Regions from separate parts of the Georgenia sp. 311 genome, predicted to be linked through region 2. Evidence: riboswitches for the same ligand, from Rfam matches in the RefSeq annotation. Region 2 holds a riboswitch; each other region holds the start of a gene.
The links. A riboswitch is a leader RNA that binds a small molecule or an ion and turns the genes downstream of it on or off. The one in region 2 is predicted to bind S-adenosylmethionine.

Region 1 (7,346 bases), on a different contig from region 2:
TACGGATGAAGAACGTCCTCGTCATGGCGATCGTCGCCTTCAGCCAGGCGATCGCCACGGTGAGCTTCCAGACGGTGACGAACAACCGGATCATCACGCCCTCGATCATGGGCTTCGAGTCCCTGTACATGGCGGTGCAGACGGCGGCGGTGTACTTCCTCGGCGCCGCGGGCGTCGTCGCCCTCACCGGCGTGCCCCAGTTCCTCCTCCAGGTCGGGCTCATGGTCGGCCTCGCGGTCGCCCTCTACAGCTGGCTGCTGTCGGGCAAGCACGCCAACCTCCACGTGATGCTCCTCATCGGCATCATCATCGGCGGCGGCCTCGGGTCGGTCTCGACCTTCATGCAGCGCCTGCTCACCCCGAGCGAGTTCGACGTGCTCACCGCCCGGCTCTTCGGCTCGGTCTCCAACGCCGAAGCCGCCTACCTCCCGATCGCGGTCCCCGTCGTCCTCACCGCCGGGACCCTGCTGTGGCTGCGCGCCAGGCGGCTCAACGTCCTCGCCCTCGGACGCGACGCGACGACGGGCCTGGGCCTGAGCCACCGCGCCGAGCTGGTCAAGGTGCTCGTCCTCGTCGCCGTCCTCATGGCCGTGTCCACCGCGCTCGTCGGGCCGATGACGTTCTTCGGGTTCCTCGTCGCGACCCTCGCCTACCAGTTCGCCGACACCCACGACCACCGCCACGTCTTCCCCGTCGCCGTCCTCATCGGCTTCGTCGTCCTCGCCGGCGCGTACTTCGTCATGAACCACGTCTTCTACGCCCAGGGCGTCGTCTCGATCATCATCGAGCTCGTGGGCGGTGTCGTCTTCCTCGTCGTCATCCTGCGAAAGGGCCGCCTGTGATCACCCTGTCCGACGTCCGCAAGGACTACAGCAGCGAGGTCGTCATCGGGCCGGTCGACCTCACCATCCCCACCGGCGGCATCACCGCCCTCATCGGCCCCAACGGCGCCGGGAAGTCGACGCTGCTCACGATGATCGGCCGCCTCCTCGGGCTGGACGCCGGGACCATCGAGATCGCCGGCTACGACATCACGAGCACCGCCTCCAAGGACCTCGCCAAGATCGTGTCGGTGCTGCGCCAGGAGAACCACTTCGTCACCCGGCTCACCGTGCGCCAGCTCGTCGCCTTCGGCCGCTTCCCCTACTCCAAGGGCCGCCTCACCGCCGCCGACGAGGAGCTCGTCAGCCAGGCGATCGACTTCCTCGAGCTCGGCGACCTCGAGGACCGCTACCTCGACCAGCTCTCCGGTGGGCAGCGCCAGCGCGCCTACGTCGCCATGGTGCTGTGCCAGGACACCGAGTTCGTCCTCCTCGACGAGCCGCTCAACAACCTCGACATGCGCCACTCGGTCCAGATGATGCAGCACCTGCGCCGCGCCGCTGCCGAGCTGGGACGCACGATCGTCGTCGTCCTCCACGACATCAACTTCGCCAGCCACTACGCCGACCACATCTGCGCCGTCAAGGACGGGAAGATCGCGGAGTTCGGGACGTGCGAGTCGATCATGGACGACGACGTCCTCACCAGGGTCTTCGACACCCCGGTCCGGGTCATCCCCGGCCCGAACGGGCCGCTCGCCGTCTACTACTGAGGGCTCGCCGCGCGGAAGTCGGCTCTCGCAAGTCGGCTCTCGCGCGCAAGTCGGCTCTCGCGAGGTCATCACCGTGCCCGGCGGCGAGCTGGGCCGCGGCCGCGACGACCTCTGAGCGCCACCGCGCGTGAGACCGCCGGGCGCGGGCGCGGTGTCACCCGCGCTCGGCCGTCTCACCCGCGGTCGGCCCCGGGGCGTGAGGCCGGAGGCGTCAGGCGCGGCGGCGCGGCGGTGGGCGGGGAGGACAGGGTGGGGACCCGTCGAGCCGCGTCTTGGGGGGTGAGACGGGGTGGTTGACACGCGGAACGGGGCGCGACTAGCGTCTGCGCCAGGTTCAGAGCACCAGTGCGCGCCTCGAGCGCGCTAAGCCCCGGCTTGCTGGTCGGCAACCCGCCACGTGCGGTGGGTGCCCCGGGTGATGACCTGGCCCCGCGACGAGCGCGGGGCAACGCGGCGCACCGACAGGTGCCGAGCACGAAGGAAGTACGGCGATGACCACGCACCAGAGCCCCCGGCCGATCACCAGCCGAAGCGGCGCCTCGATGTGCATGTGGGCTCGCCCCTGTATGTCCGCCTGAGACATACCCGCGATGCCTCGGCCCCGAGCCGGCGCATCACCCCTGGGCCAGCCCCGGCCGCCGGCGAGTGACACGCCGCGCGCCGGACCCGGCGGCCCAGCCCACTTCCTTCGGGCGCGTCACACGCGCCGCGAGCCGAAACGGTGACCCGTCATGTCCACTGCCTTCCTCCCCACCCGCACCACCGAGACCACCTCGACCACGGCGACCATCGCCCTCGACCTCTCCGGCCTCGGCGCCCCCGCCCACGACCGCGGCGCGGCCGCCGGGCTGCCCGCCGAGCAGGCCAACCTCGTGCGCCTCGCCTCCTACGCCCGTGCCGCGCACAAGGGCGGGGTCTCCTTCGTCACGCTCGGTGAGGACTTCCGCCTCCGGGCCGACGCCTCGCCGCGCGCCAACGCCTGGCTCGACCCCGTGATCGCCGCCCGCCGCATCAGCCCCAGCGCCGGCGGCACCGGGCTCGTCCCCAGCGTGCAGCTGGGCCGGGCGGACGCCGCCGTCGCCGCCGAGCTCGCCCAGTTCAACCGCAAGAGCGGCTCCTGGGCCGGCCTGCAGGTCTCCCGTGGGCGGGACGAGCGCGTCAGCGCGCTGCCGCAGCTCGGTGACCTGCTCGAGGACCTCATCCGCACCGCCGAGGCCCGCTCGAGCCAGCGGCCGACCGTCGTCCTGCCGCTGGAGCAGGAGGCCGAGCTGCCGGCCGTGGCCGAGCTCGCCGACGTCGTCCGGCTGCGCGAGGCGGACCTCGGGTGGGCGCGCGAGCTGCGTTTCGCCGTGCGCTCAGCGGCCCGGGCCGCAGGACGCCCGCCCGTCCGCGTCCTCGTCGACCTGCGCACCGTCATCGCAGCCGACTACGAGTCCGCCCGGGCGCGGGCCGACCTCCTCAGCGACATCGCCGGGGGCACCGGCTCCTGGGAGGGCGCGCTCGAGGCCGTCGGTACCGTCGGCGACGTCGTCACGACGATCGAGAAGTGGCTCGAGGCCGGCGCGGCGGACGGGTTCGTCGTCCTGCCCGGCTCGATCCCCGCGGACGTCACCCGCCTCATCCGGGGTGTCATCCCGGCGCTGCAGGCCCGGGGTCTCGTCGCGACGTCCGGCGCCGAGGTCGGGCGCGTCCGGGACTGAGACGGCCGCGGGGTCTCGGGCGGCGCGGACCCCGCCTCACCCCTCGTGGCAGGATGGGGGCGCGGGCCCGTCCCGCCCGCGCCCGAGCCTGCGTGAGGAGTGCGATGGTCACCGAGGAGCCCCCGACCGGGAGCGTCGTCGTCGGTACCGACGGGTCGGCGAACGCCGAGCTCGCCGTCGACTGGGCGGCCCGCGAGGCCGCACGCCGCTCCGCCGGCCTCCACATCGTCTACGCCTTCCCGTGGGTGACCCACGCGCACGCCTGGGACTTCGCGCCTCCGCCCGAGGTGACCGAGACCGGCGAGCGCATCGTGTCGGCCGTCGTCGAGCGGGTGCTCGAGTCCCACCCCGGACTCGAGGTCACCCGAGATGTGCTCGTCGAGTCCCCGGCGGAGGCGCTCGTCGAGGCGTCACGACGCGCGGTGGTCGTCGTCGTCGGCTCCGGCGGGCTGGGGGAGTCCGACGACGCGCTCATGGGGTCCGTCGCCCAGAAGGTCGCGGCCCACGCCGCCTGCGCCGTCGTCGTCGTGCGCGACGTGCCGCCCGGCGGGGACACGGCGCCCGTCGTCGTGGGCATGGACCCGGAGGAGGGGGCACCCGAGGCGATGGAGTACGCCTTCGAGGAGGCGGCCCGGCGCGGGACCGACCTCGTCGTCGTCCAGGCGAGCCAGGACGACCACGCCCTCCTCGAGGACATCCCCGTCCTCGGCGACCACTACCGCGAGGTGGCGCGACTGCACGCCGAGCACACCGCCGAGCGGCTCCAGACCTGGCGACGGCGCTTCCCCCACGTTCCCGCGGAGCTGCGCCTGGTCCACGAGCGACCGGTACGCGCCCTCGTCCACGCGGCGGCCGAGGCGAGCATCGTCGTCGTCGGCAGCCGGGGACGCGGTGGGCTCGCCGGCCTCCTCCTCGGCTCGGTGAGCCGGGGCGTGGCGAACCGGGCCCCGGTCGTCGCGGTCGTCCGTACCCGCCACGACGCCCACTGACCGTGGTCGCCGTCCTCACCGACTCCACCGCCTCCCTGCCCGGGAGCACCGCGGACGCGCTGGGGATCCGGGTCGTGCCGCTGCGCGTGCAGGTCGAGGGTGCCGACCGTCCCGACGACGCCGCGAGCCGGGAGGTGCTGGCCGCCCACCTGCGCGCCGGCGGGACGGCGACCACCTCCCAGCCCAGCCGTGCCGACCTCGCCGCGGCCATGGACGCCGCCCTCGACGACGGTGCGGGGGCGGTCGTCTGCCTCCACCTGTCCGCCGAGCTGTCCGGGACCGTCGACGCCGCCAGGGCGGCGGCGCAGGAGGTCACCGCCCGGCGCGGAGCGCCCGTGCACGTCGTCGACACCCGCACCGTGGCCGGGGGCACAGGGCTCGCCGCGGTCGCCGCCGCCGAACGGGCCGCCGCCGGCGCCGACGCCGCGCGCGTCCTCGCCGCCGCCCGCGAGGTCGCGGCCCGGTCCCACGTCCTGTTCATGGTGCCCGACCTCCACCACCTCGCCCGGGGCGGGCGGATCGGCCCCGCGCGCACCTACCTCGGCTCGGCGCTCGGGGTGCACCCGATCCTCACCCTGCGCGGCGGGCGCCTGGCAGTGGCCGAGACGGTGCGCGGCGGGGCACGCACCCGGCGTCGCCTCGTCGAGCTCGCCGTGCGGGCGGCGGGCGGACCCCGCGCGGCCACCCCGCGCGGCGACGGGGGCCCCGTCCGGGTGGCCGTCCACCACTTCGCCGCCGCCGAGGCCGCGGACGAGCTCGCCGGGGCGCTCGAGGAGCGCCTGGCGGAGACCGGGGCCGAGGTCGCGGGCGTGCTGCGCAGCGAGGTGACCGCCGTCATCGGGGCGCACACCGGGCCGGGCGTGCTCGGCGTCGCGCTGGCCCCTGGGTAGCCTGGGCGACCGGCCGCAGGCGGCGCGGCTGCTCCCCAGCGCGACGTCGCGGCCGCCTCCTCCCCGCTCGCCTCGAGGCGTGACCCGGGGGTGAGCGGGCCCTCCTACGGTCGGCCCATGCGTGCGACGCGGCGGGCCGGACCCGACTCCGCGGCCCGGCTCAGGGCCCTCACCCGCCGGGCCTACACGGCCACGGCCGGCCATCTCGACCTCGAGGAGGCCGGGCGCGAGTTCGACCGGATCGTCCACCCGCCGGCCGACGCCGGTGGCCACCGCGGGCCCCCGCGCCGCCGGTGGGCCGTCTCGGGCCGGGCGGTCCTCGTCGTCCTCCTCACGGTGGCGCTGCTCACCGGGGTCGTCCTCGCGCGGTCGGTCGTCCGCGGGCCGAGCGACGCCCTCCCGGTGCCGCAGCTGACGGCGACGGCCCCGGCCGGCGACCCGACACCACCGGTCGCGACACCACCCACCACCGGTCCACCCGACGCCGCGCCGGCCCCGGCGCCGACCGTGGGTGCCCCGGCGACGCCCGCGCCCGTCGTCGTCCACGTCGCGGGGGCGGTCGTCGAGGCCGGGCTGCGCACCCTGCCCGCGGGCGCGCGGGTGGGGGACGCCGTCACCGCCGCGGGGGGCGCGCTGCCCGACGCCGAGCTCGCGGCCGTCAACCTCGCCCGCCCGCTCCTCGACGGGGAGCAGGTCTATGTCCCGCGGGTCGGCGAGGCGCCGCCCGGGGCGCCCGACGCGACCGGCGGTCCACCCGGGCCGGCCGGCACCGCGGAGGGGGTGGCCCCGGCCGAGGCGGTGGTGGACCTCAACACGGCCGACCTCGCCGCGCTCGACACGCTGCCCGGCGTCGGCCCGGCGATCGCCCAGCGGATCCTCGACTGGCGGGGCGCCAACGGGTCCTTCCACTCGGTCGACGAGCTCCTCGAGGTCCCGGGCATCGGCCCGGCCACCCTCGAGCGGCTGCGCCCCAAGGTCCGGGTGTGACGCTCGACCTGCGGCTCCTGCCCGCCGCGCTCGCCGCCTGGGCGGCGGCCTTTACCGGCGTCCTCCTCCCGCCCCTCGTCTCGGCCGGGGCCGCGGCCGTGCTCCTCGCGGGCGCGGCGCGTGCGGCGTGGTCGCTGCGGGGCGGCCGAGGGAAGGGAGGCGCCCGCGCCGGGAGGGCGCCGTCGCGCGGACGCGCGGGCCGCGGACTGCCGGCCCGCGGACGGCACCGCGACCGTGCCGGTCCCACGCCGCAGGCGACCGCCGCCCTCGCGCTCGCCGTCGGTGCCCTCGTCCTCCTCTCGGGCGCGGCGCAGGTCCACGCCCGGGCGGGAGAGCTGCTCGACCGGCTGCTCGACGCCGGTGCGGTCGTCACCGTGCGCGGGCAGGTCACCGGGGACCCCGACGTCCTGCCGGTCACGCCCGAGCGCGGCGGCGGGGAGCGGGTGCGGGTACCCGTGCGCGCCGACCTCGTCGAGGGCCGCGGACTCGCCGCCCGCGCCCGGGCACCGCTGCTCGTCCTCGCCCCGCCCGCGTGGAGCGGCGTCGAGCTCGGCAGCCGCGTCCACGCCACCGGGCGCCTCGTCCGGACCGACGCCGGGGACGACGTCGTCGCGCTCCTCGTCGTCCACGACCCGCCCGAGGTCCTCGCCCCGCAGCCCGCCCACCAGCGGCTGGCCGGGCGGATGAGGGCCGGGCTCGTCACCGCCGTCGCCGACGCCTCGCCCCAGGCCCGAGGGCTCGTCCCGGGGATCGCCGTCGGCGACGACTCGCGCCTGCCCGCGGACCTCGACGCCGCGATGCGGACCGTCTCCCTCACCCACGTCACGGCGGTGTCCGGCGCCCACGTCGCCATCGTCCTCGGCGCCGTCCTCGCGGTGCTCGCCTGGGCACCCCGGTGGGTGCGCGCTGCGGTCGGGGGACTCGTGCTCGTGTGCTTCGTCGTCCTCGTGCGTCCCGAGGCGAGCGTGCTGCGCTCGGCGACGATGGGCGGCGTCGCGCTCGCCGCGCTCCTGCTCGGGCGGCCCGCCCGCGCGCTGCCCGCGCTGTGCTCGGCCGTCGTCGTCCTCCTCCTGCTCGACCCCTGGCTCGCCCGCTCCTACGGCTTCGTCCTCTCGGTGCTCGCGACCGCCGGGCTCGTCCTCCTCTCCGGCCCGTGGGCGGCGGCGCTCGCCACCCGGATGCCGCG
Region 2 (7,346 bases):
AGAAGCTCAACGCCCTGCCCGGGGTGAGCGCCACGGTCAACCTCGCGACCGAGTCCGCCCACGTCACCCTCGAGGAGCCGGTCGCCGACGCCGACCTCCTCGCCGCCGTCGAGCGCGCCGGGTACGCGGGGTCGGTCACCCGTCGGCACACCGCCGACGACGAGCACGACGACGACGCGGACGAGCACGCCCTGGCCGGCCACGAGCACGGCGCGGGTGAGGACACCTCCTCCCCCGCCGAGCAGCGGCAGGCCGACCTGCGCCGTCGGCTGCGGGTCGCCGGGGGGCTCACCGTCCCGGTCGTCGCGCTGTCGATGCTCCCCGCGCTCCAGTTCCCCGGCTGGCAGTGGGTCGTCACGGCTCTCGCGCTGCCCGTCGTCACCTGGGGCGCCTGGCCCTTCCACCGGTCGGCCGCCAAGGCCGCGCGACACGGCGCCTCGACGATGGACACGCTCGTCTCCCTCGGTGTCACCGCGGCGACGCTGTGGTCCCTGTGGGCCCTGCTCCTCGGCGGCGCCGGGGAGATCGGCATGCGGATGACCCCGAGCCTGTTCCCCGCCCAGGGTGCGGCCGGCGAGGTCGGCATGCCCGAGCTCTACTTCGAGGTCGCGGCGGTCGTCACGACCTTCCTCCTCCTCGGGCGCTACGCGGAGTCCCGCTCCCGACGGCGGGCCGGCGACGCGCTGCGCTCGCTGCTGTCGATGGGCGCGAGGGACGTCGCCGTCCTGCGCGTCGACGACGCCGGACGCCGCACCGAGGAGCGCGTGCCGGTCGAGCGGCTGCGGGTCGGGGACCTGTTCGTCGTGCGGCCCGGTGAGAAGGTCGCGACCGACGGCGTCGTCGTCGAGGGCTCCTCCGCCGTCGACACCTCGATGCTCACCGGCGAGCCCGTGCCGGTGGACGTCGCAGAGGGGGACGCCGTCACCGGCGCCACCGTCAACGCCTCGGGCCGCCTGCTCGTGCGCGCCACCCGGGTCGGTGAGGAGACGACGCTCGCGCAGATCGGACGCCTCGTCACCCAGGCGCAGACCGGCAAGGCCCCGGTCCAGCGCCTCGCCGACCGCATCTCGGCCGTCTTCGTGCCGGTCGTCATCGTCGTCGCGCTCGGCACGCTCGTCGTGTGGCTGATGTCCGGCGCCAACGCGCAGGCCTCGTTCACGGCGGCCGTCGCCGTCCTCATCATCGCCTGCCCGTGCGCGCTGGGGCTGGCCACGCCGACGGCGCTGCTCGTCGGCTCGGGCCGCGCCTCCCAGCTCGGCATCCTCATCAAGGGCCCGGAGATCCTCGAGTCCACGCGCCGGATCGACACGATGGTGCTCGACAAGACCGGCACGGTCACCGAGGGCCGCATGCGGCTCGCCGACGTGCGTCCGGCCGCCGACCGCGCCGAGCTGCTCCGGCTCGCCGGGGCGGTCGAGGCCGCGAGCGAGCACCCGATCGCCCAGGCCGTCGCCGCCGGGGCCGCCGCCGAGCTCGGCGACCTGCCCGCCGTCACCGACTTCGCCGGCCACGCCGGGCGCGGCGTCAGCGGTCGGGTCGAGGGCCGCGAGGTCCTCGTCGGGCGGCCCGCCTGGCTCGCCGAGCAGGGCGTCACCGTGCCCGACGACGTCGCCACGGACCACCACGAGGCCGAGCGCTCCGGCGCGACCGCCGTCGTCGTCGCGTGGGACGGGACCGCCCGCGGCGTCCTCGCCGTGCGCGACACGGTCAAGGCCACGTCGGCGCAGGCCGTCGCACGGCTGCGCGAGCTCGGCGTGCGCCCGATCCTCCTCACCGGCGACAACCGCGCCGCGGCCGAGGCCGTCGCGGCGGAGGTCGGGATCCCGGCCGCGGACGTCATCGCCGAGGTGCTGCCGGAGGACAAGCTCGACGTCGTCGCCCGTCTCCAGGGCGAGGGCCGGGTCGTGGCGATGGTCGGGGACGGCGTCAACGACGCCGCGGCGCTTGCCCAGGCCGGGCAGCAGGGCCTGGGCCTGGCGATGGGCACCGGCACCGACGTCGCGATCGAGGCCAGCGACATCACGCTGGTGACCGGGGACCTGCGCGCGGCGCCGACGTCGATCTCCGTCTCCCGCGCCACGCTGCGGGTGATCAAGCAGAACCTGTTCTGGGCCTTCGCCTACAACGTCGCGGCGATCCCGCTCGCGGCGTTCGGCCTGCTCAACCCGATGATCGCGGGGGCGGCGATGGCCGCGAGCTCCGTCATCGTCGTCGCCAACTCCCTGCGCCTGCGCCGCGCGAGCTGACGAGCGGGGGCGGGACCTACGAGCGCGGGTGATACCGCCGGGCGCGGGTGCCATCACACCCGCGCTCGCGCGGATCACCCGCGCTCGCGGGCGAAGGTGAACCTCAGAAGGCGGGGACGACCTCGCCGGCGGGCCAGCGCTCCTCGATGAAGGCGCGCACCTCGTCCGAGCGCAGCGCCTCGTCGAGGGCGACGAGCGCCGGGTCCTCGACGTCCTCGCTGCGCACGGCCACGAGGTTGGCGAACGGGTTGCCCTCGCCGGACTCCAGGACGATGGCGTCCTCGGCGGGGTTGAGGTCGGCCTCGAGGGCGTAGTTGCCGTTGACGACGGCGGCGTCCAGGTCCTGCAGGCTGCGCACGAGCTGGGCGGCCTCGAGCTCGACGAGCTCGATGTCCTTCGGGTTGTCGGCGACGTCGAAGATCGTCGGGTCCTCGACGTCCGCGAGGGTGAACAGGCCCTCGGACTCGAGCAGCTCGAGCGCGCGCGCCTGGTTCGACGGGTCGTTCGGGACGCCGACCTGGGCGCCGTCGGGCAGCTCGTCCAGCGAGGTCACCGTCTCGGAGTAGATGCCGTAGGGCTCGATGTGGACGCCGTCGAAGTGGGCGAAGTCGTACCCCTTCTCGGCGACCTCGGCCTCGAAGTACGGCAGGTGCTGGAAGAAGTTCGCGTCGAGCTCACCCTCGGCGAGCTGGACGTTGGGCTGGACGTAGTCGGTGTACTCGATGATGTCGAGGGTGAAGCCGGCGTCCTCGGCGAGGTTCTCCTGGACGAACTCGAGGATCTCGGCGTGGGGGGTCGGGCTGGCACCGATGACGATCGTCGCGATGCCGCCGGACTCACCGGTGGCGGCGGCCGGCTCCTCCTCGGCGGTGTCGCCGCAGGCGGCGAGCGCGAGGGTGGTGACGGCGGCGAGCGCGGCGAGCCGCACGGGTCGGGTGGTGCGCATGGGTTGGGTCCTCTCGGTGGGGCTCAGCGGTGGTCGACGAGTCGCACGACCCGGTCCCCGAGCATCTGGATCAGCTGGACGAGCACGATGATCACGACGACGGTCACGACCATGACGTCGGTCTGGAAGCGTTGGTAGCCGTGGTTGACGGCGAGCGCACCGAGGCCCTCGGCCCCGAGCGCGCCGGCCATCGCGGAGTAGGAGATGAGCGTGATGACGGTGACGGTGACGCCGCCGACGAGCGCGGGCAGTGCCTCGCGGACGAGGACGCCGCCGACGATCCCGAGCCGGGAGGCACCGACCATCTGGGCCGCCTCGACCTTCCCCGGGGCCACCTCGCGCACCGCGTTCTCCACGAGCCGGGCGAAGAAGGGGATGGCGGCGACGGCGAGGGGGACGACGGCGGACCGCCACCCGTAGGTGGTCCCGGTGAGGAGCCGGGTGAGCGGCAGGATCGCGACCATGAGGATGATGAACGGGATCGAGCGCCCGACGTTGACGACGACGGACAGCACCGTGTTCAGCGCCGGCGCGGGGCGCAGGCCCCCGGGCGCGGTGACGACGAGCGCGAGGCCGAGCGGCAGGCCGAGGAGGATGGTGATGACGGTCGACAGCCCCGTCATGTAGAGGGTCTGGAGGGTCGCCTCGGGCAGCTGCTCGGTGATGACCCGGTTGGCGAGGGCGTCCTGCAGCCAGCTCACGGCGCCACCTCCTCGACGTGGACCCCGGCCGCGCGCAGCTCTCGCTGCGCGACGAGGGCGGCGGACACCGGGACGGACAGTCGCAGCCGGCCCACCCGGGTGCCGGCAAGGGTCTCGATGGTGCCGGCGGAGACGTCGGCCTCCTCGCCGAGCGCGGCGACGGCGGCGAGCACCCGGGCGGTGCTCACCTCACCGCCGAAGGACAGCTCGAGGGTGGCGCGGCCCTCCTCGCGCGGCTCGGGAGGCAGCGGGACGAGTGCGCGGGCCAGGCGGGTGCCGTGGTCACCGGCGACGACGTCGATCAGCCCGTGCTCGGCGACGCGGCCGTGGTCGAGGAGGCTGACCGAGTCGCACACCTCGCGGACGACCGCCATCTCGTGGGTGATGATGAGGACGGTGATCCCGAGCCGGTCGCGGACGTCGCGGATGAGCCCGAGGATCTGGCGGGTGGTGTCGGAGTCGAGCGCCGACGTCGGCTCGTCGCACAGGAGGACGGCGGGCTCGGCCGCCAGCGCGCGGGCGATGCCGACGCGCTGCTTCTGGCCGCCGGAGAGCTGGGCCGGGTAGGCGTCGGCCCGGTCGCCGAGCCCGACGAGCTCGAGCAGCTCGCGCACCCGCTCGTCGCGACGCTCGCGCGGCACGCGGGCGACCCGCAGCGGGTAGGCGACGTTGGCCGCCGCCGTGCGCGCCTCGAGCAGGTTGACGTGCTGGAAGACCATCCCGATGCGGCGCCGCTGGCGGCGCAGCTCCCGCTCACCGAGGCCGGCGAGCGGGACGCCGTCGATGCTCACGGTCCCGGAGGTCGGGCGCTCGAGGGCGGTGAGGCAGCGGACGAGGGTCGACTTGCCGGCCCCGGACTCCCCGACGATCCCGTGGATCGCGCCGCGCGGGACGTGGAGGTCGATGCCGTCGAGCGCGACGACCTCGCGGCCACCGCGGCTGCGGTAGACCTTGCGCAGGTCGGTCAGGCTGATCACGAGAGACGTCCTTCCATCGGTCCTGGCGGGAGCACCCGACGGATCGGGTTGCTGCAGCGTCGACGAGCCAGGTCTCTCGGCTGCTCTGGATGGTGGCCACATCGTAGGATCGCGAATCCGGGTCCTGGCAAGTGCGTCCGGCTGGCGAGACGCGCGTCTTGCCATCCGGGCGCCACCGGAGATGCCCGGCGAGCCGCCCCGGCCGCCTCCTGCTATAACCGCCTCATGCCGCCGCGCACCGACGCCCCGGCCCGCCGGCTGCGGACCGAGGTGTGGATCGTCCTCGGCCTGTCCCTCGGGCAGTCCGGGGTGTACGCCGTGGTCAACATCATCGCCCGCCTCACCGCCGAGGCGCCGCTGCGGCAGCAGACCACCGCGCTCAACCCCTCCCGCTCCCCGCGCCCCTACCTCGACCTCACCTACCAGCTGCTCAACATCGGGTTCGCGCTCGTGCCGGTCGCCCTCGCGCTCTTCCTCCTCAGCGAGCCCGGACGGCGCGCCACCAGCCGCATCGGTCTCACGTTCTCCCGCCCCTGGCGCGACCTCGCCGTCGGCGTCGGCCTCGCGGCGCTCATCGGGGTGCCCGGGCTCGGGGTGTACGCGCTGGGCCGCGCGCTCGGCATCACCGTCGAGGTGCAGGCCGCCACGCTCGACCAGTACTGGTGGACCGTCCCGGTGCTCATCCTCGCCGCGCTGAAGAACGCGCTCCTCGAGGAGGTCATCGCAGCCGGCTACCTCATCGAGCGGCTCGAGCAGCTCGGCTGGCGCCCCGCGTCGGTCGTCGCCGCGAGCTCGCTGCTGCGCGGTTCCTACCACCTCTACCAGGGCATCGGACCGGGCCTGGCCAACGTCGCCATGGGCGTCGTGTTCGCCGAGTACTACCGCAGACGACGGCGCACCATGCCGCTCGTCCTCGCCCACACGCTCATCGACGTCGTCGCCTTCGTCGGCTACTCGCTGCTGCCGGAGTCCGTGCTGCGGACCCTCGGACTCACCTGAACCGCCCGGAAGGGGCCACGCCCACCCGGCTCCCGCGTCTGCGCAGGCCGCACGTCCTAGAATCGGGCGCATGACGGAGCGGCCGGGCGACACCCGCACGCCCGCGCCCGGCGCCCCGGAGGCGCCCCGGCGCAAGGTGCTCCTCGTCGACCTCCCGGCCGTGCGCGTGCGCCGCCCGCGCGACCTCCTCGAGCTCGTCATGTCGGCGCTCGGGATCGGCGTCGTGCTCCTCCTCGCCGTCTACGCGCACGCGACGGCGATCGGGGTGACCGAGGACGTCCAGTCCGCCGCCGCGCTCGTCCTGCGCCAGATCCTGCTCCTGCCCGTCACGGTGCTCGAGGGTGTCGTCACCTTCTTCCTGCCGCTGTTCGTCGTCGCCATGCAGCTCGTGCGGCGCCGCTGGCGCTCGGTCCTCGAGGCGCTCGCCGCGGCCGTCGTCGCCTGGTCCCTCACGACCGCCGCGGTGTGGCTGCTCGACTCCTACGGGCCCAGCGCCCTGTCGGTCGGCCTGACGATCACGAGCGAGGGCGACAGCGTCATCGCGATGAACCCGCTCGTCGCCGCGCTCGCCGCACTCCTCACCGCGATGGGCCCGCGCGACCGGCGGCCCTCCGTGCGCTGGTCGTGGAACCTCCTGTGGGTCGTGCTCGCCCTCACCGTCATCCGCGGAGCACTCACCCTGCCCGGCGCCGTCGTCACCGTGCTCCTCGGCCGGCTCGTCGGGCTCGCCGGGCGCCTGCTCGTCGGGGTCTTCAACGAGCGCGCCGAGGGCATCGACCTCGTCCAGGGGCTGCGGCGGGCCGGGCTCGACGCCGTCCGCGTCGTGCGCCTCGACCCGCCCGAGGGCGGCGACGTGCGGGCATGGACCGTGACGACCTCCTCCCCCATCGGCTACACCGAGCACCTGGCGGAGAACGAGATCCTCGGCGAGGACCCCGACGCCGGCTGGCCGGTGACGACGCGCGCGTCCGACACGATCGTGCCCGACGTGCTCACCGACCCCCAGGCCGTCGTCCACGCCGCCGCCAGCCCGGGCGGGGTCAACCTCGACCCGGTGAGCGCCCACCGGGTGTACTCCGTGTGGGACACCGCCGGCCGCCGCTGGTACGTCACCATGCTCGACGGCGACCGGCAGGTCGTCGGCTACCTCTCCTCGCTGTGGTCGCGGATGCGCGTGCGCGGCCTGCGGCGGCGGCGCTCCGGCTCCCTGCGCGACGCCGCCGACCGCGCCGCCCTCCTCGCCTACGCCGTCGAGCGGGCCGGGGTGAACACCCCACCGCTCGTCGGGATGGCCGAGGCCCGCGACTCGATGATCATGGTGACGGCGCACATCGCCGGCGCCCGGCGCCTGTCCGACCTCACCGAGGAGGAGGTGAGCGACGAGCTGCTCGACGAGGTGTGGGACCAGCTGCGCACCGCCCACGCCGCCGGCCTGGCCCACCTCGACCTCACGGCCAACGCCGTCCTCGTCGGCAGC
Region 3 (7,346 bases), on a different contig from region 2:
CAGAGGATGGAGGGCCGGGTGCACCGCGTCCCGTAGGACTGCACCCACCCGTGCTCGGTGGCCGCGAACCCCTCGAGCTGCTCGGCGAAGTACTGGACCATGTCGTTGCGCTCGGGCTCGCCGTGGACGAGCACGTCCAGGCCGAGCTCCTCCTGCAGCCGCACCACCCGCTCGATCTCCGCGCGCATCGCCGCGGTGTACTCCTCCTCCGAGAGGTCGCCGGCGCGGTGACGGGCGCGGGCGCTGCGGATCTCGGAGGTCTGGGGGAAGGAGCCGATCGTCGTCGTCGGCAGCGGCGGGAGGTCGAGCACCTCGGCCTGCGCGGCGGCCCGCTCGGCGAAGTCCGCCCGGGTCACGTCCTCCTCACCGATCGCGGCCACGCGCCGGCGGACGTCCTCCCGACGCACACCGGGGTGCTCGAAGCGGGAGCGGCGGCGGTCGGCGGCCGTGCGGAACGCCTCGCTCGCGGCGCCGGGGCCGCCGGTGAGGGCGGTCGCCAGGGCAAGCACCTCCTCGACCTTCTGGTCGGCGAAGGCGAGCCAGCTGCGCAGCTGGGGGTCCAGCGCGCGCTCCGCCCCGACGTCGTAGGGGACGTGCTGCAGGGAGGTCGACGTCGTGACGCACAGCCGTCCGTCGCGCGCCGCGCCGTCGGGCAGCCCCGCCTCGAGCTCCCGGAGACGGGCGAGCGCGGCGTCGAGGTCGGTGCGCCAGACGTTGCGCCCGTCGACCGCCCCGGCGACGACGACAGCGTCCCCGAGCTGCGCGAGCACCTCGGGCGAGGGCGCGGCGCCCCGGACGAGGTCGAGGCCGACGGCCTCGACGCCGGCCCGGGCGAGCACCGGCAGGGCGTCCTCCGCGGAGCCGTAGGGGACCGGGACGAACAGCGCGGGCCGCTCGGGGCGGGTCGTCTCGGTGGCGAGCACGGCGTAGGCGCGCTCGGCGGCGGCGAGCACCCGCTCGCGCGGGACATCCCAGTCCACGGCGAGCGCGGGCTCGTCGAGCTGCACCCACGGCGCCCCGGCCCTGCCGAGCGAGCGCAGCAGCTCGACATAGACGGGCAGGAGGTCCTCGAGCCGGTCGAGCGGGGTGAAGCCCGCGGGCGGCGCGGTCGCGGGAGCGGCGCCCTCACCGTGCTGCTCCCCCACCGCCTTGCTCAGCAGGAGGAACGTCACCGGCCCGACGACGACGGGGCGCGTGGTCACGCCCTCCGTGGCGCCCTCGAGGAAGAGCCGCAGGACGCGGTCGTCGGCGAGGCGGAACTCGGTGCGCGGGCCGATCTCCGGCACGAGGTAGTGGTAGTTCGTGTCGAACCACTTCGTCATCTCCAGCGGCGCGACGTCGCCCTCGCCCCGGGCCAGGGTGAAGTAGCCGGGCAGGTCGAGGGCGCCGTCCTCGTCGAGGAGGTGGGCGAAGCGCGGCGGGACCGCACCGAGCGTGACGGCGGCGTCGAGCACCTGGTCGTAGTAGGAGAAGTCGCTCGGGATGGACGCGTCGTCCGGCGCCAGGCCGAGGTCGACGAGCCGGGTCCGCTGGGAGCGGCGCTGCTCGGCGGCCTGCGCCTCGAGGTCGTCGAGCTCGCTGTGCCCCGCCCAGAAGGCCTCGACGACGCGCTTGAGCTCGCGGCGCGGCCCGATCCTCGGGTACCCGAGGATCGTGGCGGCGGGCAGCTGGGGCGCGGTGCGGTCGGTCATCGGGTCGTCCTCGTGATCGGTCGGGTGTGGGCGAGTGGTCGGCGAAGTCGCTCGACGACGTCGAGCGCGGGCCGGTACTGATTGAAGGTGAACACGTGCAGACCAGGTGCGCCAGCGGCGATGACGCCCTCGGCGAGCCGCACGGTCGCGGCGACGCCGACGCGGTGGCGCTCCTCGTCGTCGGGGGCCGCGGCGAGGAGGTCCAGGACGTCGTCCGGCACGGGCACCCCGGTGAGGGCCGCGAGCCGGGTGAGCCGGCGCGGCTCGGTCAGCGGGATGATCCCGGCGACGACGGGCAGGTGGACCCCGGCGGCCCGCGCCTCGGCGACGAGGTCGGCGTAGGCGGCCGGGTCGTAGAACACCTGGGTGATCGCGTAGTCCGCGCCGGCCTCCTGCTTCTCCAGGAGCGCGGCGACGTCCTGGGCGCGGGTGTGGGACGTGCCCGCCGGGTAGGCGGCGACGGCGATGCTCAGCCCGCGGCCGCCCAGGCGCTCCCGCTCGACGTCGCGGATGAGCGCGACGAGCTGGCTCGACCGGCTGAGGCCGCCCGGGCGGGTGGCGGGGCGCCCGTCGGGCGGGTCGCCACGCAGCGCGAGGAAGTCGCGCACGCCGTCGTCGACGATCTCGCGCACGAGCTGCCGGAGCTCCTCCCGGGTGCTGTCGACGCAGGTGAGGTGGGCGATCGGGGTCACCGAGGTCTCGGCGAGGATCCGCTGCACGAGCTGCCGGGAGGCGTCCCGTGCAGAGCCGGACGCACCGTAGGTGACGGAGAAGAAGTCCGGCGCGGCTGCAGCCAGGCGCTCGACGGTCTCCCACGCGGCGGCCGCAGCGGCCGGCGTGCGCGGCGGGTAGAGCTCGAAGGACACGGTCGGTCGGCCACGCGGCACGGTCAGCAGGCTAGCGGTGCTCAAGGAGACTCTCCCATCGGACCTGGCGGAAGCACCCGCACCCGTGGACCGGGGGGTTGCTGCGGCGTCGACGAGCCAGGACTCTCGACCGCTCTGGATGGTGGTGCGATCGTGCTGGTGCCGTCGTGACCTGGGCAAAGACCATCCGGGATGCGAGACCACAGGAGGGCCCGGGCGGGCGCGGTGAGACGGGGCCGCCCGTCGTACAGAACTCCGCTCTCGCGCAGAAGTCGGCTCTCGCGAGGAGGTCCTCAACCTTTCCCCCGCCGACAGCCGAGTTGCGCGCGACAGCGGAGTTGCTCGCGACAGCCGAGTTGCGCGCGACAGCGGAGTTGTGCGCGAGGGTGCGGCTACCTCGGGGAGAGCTGCGCGACGACGGCGCGGTGGTCGCTGTCACCGACGTCGAGCACGGCGGCGGCGTCGACGACGTACCGGTCGCCGTCGAGCAGGATGTGGTCGATGGGGGCGCCGACGAGCCGGGGCAGGTGCGCCGGCCACGTCGCGAGCCCGCCGACACCACCCTCGGTCGACGCGTCGACGCAGGTGCCGATGTCCCGCATGGGCTCGTGGTCGAGCGTCGCGTTGAAGTCCCCGGCGACGATGACGTCGGACTCGCTGCGGCACGCCTCGGTCACGGCGTGCAGGTCGGCCCGCCACCGCTCCATCGCCCGGCCGGGCGCGTGCGGGCTGATGGGGTGGACGGCGAGGAACGTGGGGCCTTCGCCGTCGACCGGCTCGGCACGCACCGCGCCGTGCGACGTCGCCGGCGGGTCGGCCTCCGCGTACTCCCCGAGGTCAGCGCTCACGAGGAGCGCGGTCGAGCTCGACTCCCACTTCCCGGTCTGCCGGGCGAACACCTGGAACGGCGTCCCCGTGCTCGCCGTCAGTTCCTCGGCGACGAGTCGCGCGCTGGCCGCGGAGGTCTCCGGCAGGGCGAGCACGTCCGCGCCCGTCCCCAGCGCGGCCGCGGCCACCTGCTGGGGCGTCGCGCCGCCCCCGAGGGTGTTGAGGGTGAACACGGTGACGGCACCGGCGGGCGCCTCGGGGAGCGGGTCGTCCGTCAGGCCCCGGTCCCACAGGACGAGCCCGTGCCCGAGCCCGACCGCGAGGAACGCAAGTGCGAGGACGGCACCCCGCGGCCGCCGTCGTCCGCGGAGCGCGGCGAGCAGGACACCGAGCAGCAGGACGCCGCCGAGCACCACGAAACCGGCCACGAGGTAGGGACGCATGGCGATCGCCTGGGTGACCGGGAGCCGGGTGGACAGCCCGAGGCGCGCCGGGTCGAGCGTGAGCGCGGCGGCGGCGACGAGGGCGAGGGTCACCACCCAGCCGAGGAGCTTGAACACCGCGCCATTGTCACCCGGCAGGCACTCCCGGGGCGCCGTCCTCCCACCCCCCTCACCCGGCGCGCACAACTCCCGCACTCCTCCTCGCCCGGACGGGACCGTTCATCGGGAGGAAACCCGGATGACCGGGCCCGCCCGATCGGCGAGAATGGTCGACCGTGAGCACGGAGCCGGGCGCGGAGCACGCAGACAACGCGTCCGCCGGGGAGCGCGCCGCGGCCGTGCAGCGCGGCGAGGGCCGCCGCGGCAAGCGTCGGCGCGGGTCTGGCCAGGGCCGCTCCGGCCGGTCCGGACGTCCGGCCGGGCACCGCGGCTACTCGCCCGAGCAGCTGGCCGCCCGACGCGCCGCCGTCCCGCACATCACCTACCCGGAGCAGCTGCCGGTCTCGGCACGCCGCGAGGAGATCGCCGCGGCCATCCGCGACCACCAGGTCGTCATCGTCGCCGGTGAGACCGGCTCGGGGAAGACGACCCAGCTGCCCAAGATCTGCCTCGAGCTCGGCCGCGGGGTCGAGGGCACCATCGGGCACACCCAGCCGCGCCGGATCGCCGCCCGCACCGTGGCCGAGCGCATCGCCGAGGAGCTCGGCGTCCCGCTCGGCGGCGCCGTCGGCTACCAGGTGCGCTTCACCGACGAGGTCGGCCCGACGACGCTCGTCAAGCTCATGACCGACGGCATCCTCCTCGCCGAGATCCAGCGCGACCCGCTGCTGCGTCGCTACGACACGATCATCGTCGACGAGGCCCACGAGCGGTCCCTCAACATCGACTTCATCCTCGGCTACCTCGCCCGGCTGCTCCCGCAGCGTCCCGACCTCAAGGTCGTCATCACCTCCGCGACCATCGACTCCGCCCGCTTCGCCGCCCACTTCGGCCGCGACGGCGAGGACGGCGAGCGCGTCCCGGCGCCCGTCGTCGAGGTCTCCGGGCGGACCTACCCGGTCGAGGTCCGCTACCGGCCGCTCGTCCCCGACACCGAGGACGACTCCCCCGCCCCCGAGGAGGAGCTCGACCAGCCGACGGCGATCTGCCGCGCGGTCGACGAGCTCATGACCGAGGGCCCGGGCGACATCCTCGTCTTCCTCTCCGGCGAGCGGGAGATCCGGGACACCGAGGTCGCCCTCGCCGAGCACCTCGGCCCGCGGTACGCCGGCCGGGCCGCGCCCGGACGGCCCGGCGTCGTCGAGGTCGTCCCGCTGTACGCGCGGCTCTCCGCCGCCGAGCAGCACCGGGTGTTCGAGCCGCACCAGCTCCGCCGCGTGGTCCTCGCGACGAACGTGGCCGAGACCTCGCTGACCGTGCCCGGCATCCGCTACGTCGTCGACCCGGGCACCGCCCGGATCTCGCGCTACTCCAACCGCACGAAGGTCCAGCGGCTGCCGATCGAGCCGGTCTCCCAGGCGAGCGCGAACCAGCGCGCCGGACGCTGCGGCCGCGTGGCCGACGGCATCGCGATCCGGCTGTACTCCCGCGCCGACTACGACTCGCGACCGGAGTACACCGAGCCCGAGATCCTGCGCACCTCCCTCGCCGCGGTCATCCTCCAGATGGCGGCGCTCGGGCTCGGCGACGTCGAGGGCTTCCCGTTCGTCGACCAGCCCGACACGCGGTCCGTGCGCGACGGCGTCCAGCTCCTCGTCGAGATCGGCGCGCTCGACCCGGACGACGCCGGCGGTCCCCGGCTCACCCCGGTCGGCCGTCAGCTCGCCCGGCTGCCGATCGACCCGCGGCTGGGCCGGATGCTCCTCGAGGCACAGACGAACGGCTGCGCCGCGGAGGTCATGGTCATCGTCGCCGCCCTGTCGGTGCAGGACGTGCGCGAGCGGCCCGCCGAGCACCAGCAGGCCGCCGACGCCAAGCACCGCCGGTTCACCGACCCCACGTCCGACTTCCTCGCCTACCTCAACCTCTGGCGCTACCTGCGGATCCAGCAGCGCGACCTGTCCGGCTCGGCGTTCCGCCGGATGTGCCGGGCGGAGTTCCTCAACTACCTGCGGGTGCGGGAGTGGCAGGACGTCGTCGCCCAGCTGCGTCAGCTCGCCAAGCCGCTCGGGCTGTCCATGCACCCGATCGCCCTGCCGCACGCGGACGAGGTGGGCGAGGACCCGGCCGCCGCCGCCGTCACCGCGGGCCGCTCCGCGGACGCCGCGAGCGCCGACGCGATCCACCAGTCCCTGCTCGTCGGGCTGCTGTCCAACCTCGGCAGCTACGACGAGCGACGCCGCGAGTACGCCGGCGCCCGGGGCACCCGGTTCGTCGTGTGGCCCGGGTCCGGCCTGGCGAAGAAGACCTACGACTGGGTGATGGCCGCCGAGCTCGTCGAGACCTCCCGCCTCTTCGCCCGGACGGTCGCGCACATCAAGCCGTCGTGGGTGGAGCCGGCCGCGGCGCACCTCGTGAAGAAGGTCTACTCCGAGCCCTACTGGTCCGCCCGGCAGGGCGCGGCGATGGTCCACGAGAAGGTGCTCCTCTACGGGATGACGCTCGTCGCGGACCGCACGGTGCCCCTCTCCCGCGTGGGGACCGACGCGGCGCGCGCCCTGGCCCGCGAGCTGTTCATCCGCCACGCGCTCGTCGAGGGCGAGTGGCGCACCCACCACAAGTTCTGGGCGCGCAACAAGGAGCTCCTCGCCGAGGCCGAGGAGCTGGAGAACCGCACCCGACGCCGGGACCTCGTCATCGACGAGAACGGCATCTACGACTTCTACGACGAGCGCCTGCCCGAGTCCGTCGTCAGTGCCCGGCACTTCGACTCGTGGTGGAAGAAGCGCCGCCACGAGGAGCCGGAGCTGCTCGACTTCACCCGCGAGCTCCTCTTCGGCGGGGAGCCGGACGTCTCCTCCGGCGACTTCCCGGACACGTGGAGGCAGGGCGACCTCACCCTGCCGCTCACCTACCAGTTCGAGCCCGGCACGGCCGCCGACGGCGTCACCGTCCACGTCCCGGTCGCCGTCCTCGGGAGGCTGCGCGCCGACGGGTTCGACTGGCTGGTCCCCGGCCTGCTGCCCGACCTCGCCGTCGCGACGATCCGCTCGCTGCCGAAGAAGGTGCGCGTCCAGCTCGTCCCGGCTCCCGACGTCGCCCGGGAGGTGCTCAAGCTGCTGCCGCAGTGGTCGGACGTCGCGCCGGCGCCGTTCGGGGCGCCGTCCTTCCGCGAGGCCTTCTCCGCCGCCGTCGCCATGGCGCGCGGCGTCGAGATCCCCGACGACGCGTGGGACGAGGAGAAGCTGCCCTCCCACCTGCGGATGACGTTCCGCGTCCTGGACGACAAGGGCACCGTGCTCGGGGAGAGCACGTCGCTGCCGATGCTCCAGCGGCGGCTCGCGGCACAGACCCAGGCCGCGGTGCGCAGCGCCGTCAAGGGCGCGGTCGCCCTCGCGCTGGAGGAGGCCCGCGAGCAG

Region 1: linked by a shared signal. The riboswitch ahead of FHE66_RS13755 (hypothetical protein) and the one ahead of FHE66_RS07335 (methionine ABC transporter ATP-binding protein) in region 2 are both predicted to bind S-adenosylmethionine.
Region 3: linked by a shared signal. The riboswitch ahead of FHE66_RS08845 (methylenetetrahydrofolate reductase) and the one ahead of FHE66_RS07335 (methionine ABC transporter ATP-binding protein) in region 2 are both predicted to bind S-adenosylmethionine.

What each region holds. Positions count from the first base shown of each region.
Region 1 covers NZ_VDFS01000063.1:13,969-21,314, reverse strand. Annotated here, with positions in the region: gene FHE66_RS13765 (iron chelate uptake ABC transporter family permease subunit) at 1-842, shown strand, start outside; gene FHE66_RS13760 (ABC transporter ATP-binding protein) at 839-1,594, shown strand; SAM riboswitch class IV at 1,926-2,051, shown strand; gene FHE66_RS13755 (hypothetical protein) at 2,326-3,294, shown strand; gene FHE66_RS13750 (universal stress protein) at 3,399-4,283, shown strand; gene FHE66_RS13745 (DegV family protein) at 4,286-5,173, shown strand; gene FHE66_RS13740 (ComEA family DNA-binding protein) at 5,291-6,160, shown strand; gene FHE66_RS13735 (ComEC/Rec2 family competence protein) at 6,157-7,346, shown strand, end outside.
Region 2 covers NZ_VDFS01000038.1:96,915-104,260, reverse strand. Annotated here, with positions in the region: partial or broken gene FHE66_RS07350 (cation-translocating P-type ATPase) at 1-2,246, shown strand, start outside; gene FHE66_RS07345 (MetQ/NlpA family ABC transporter substrate-binding protein) at 2,350-3,192, opposite strand; gene FHE66_RS07340 (methionine ABC transporter permease) at 3,216-3,893, opposite strand; gene FHE66_RS07335 (methionine ABC transporter ATP-binding protein) at 3,890-4,870, opposite strand; SAM riboswitch class I at 4,881-4,966, opposite strand; gene FHE66_RS07330 (CPBP family intramembrane glutamic endopeptidase) at 5,096-5,869, shown strand; gene FHE66_RS07325 (lysylphosphatidylglycerol synthase transmembrane domain-containing protein) at 5,940-7,346, shown strand, end outside.
Region 3 covers NZ_VDFS01000043.1:39,935-47,280, reverse strand. Annotated here, with positions in the region: gene metE (5-methyltetrahydropteroyltriglutamate--homocysteine S-methyltransferase) at 1-1,691, opposite strand, end outside; gene FHE66_RS08845 (methylenetetrahydrofolate reductase) at 1,688-2,602, opposite strand; SAM riboswitch class I at 2,610-2,703, opposite strand; gene FHE66_RS08840 (endonuclease/exonuclease/phosphatase family protein) at 2,950-3,945, opposite strand; gene hrpA (ATP-dependent RNA helicase HrpA) at 4,275-7,346, shown strand, end outside.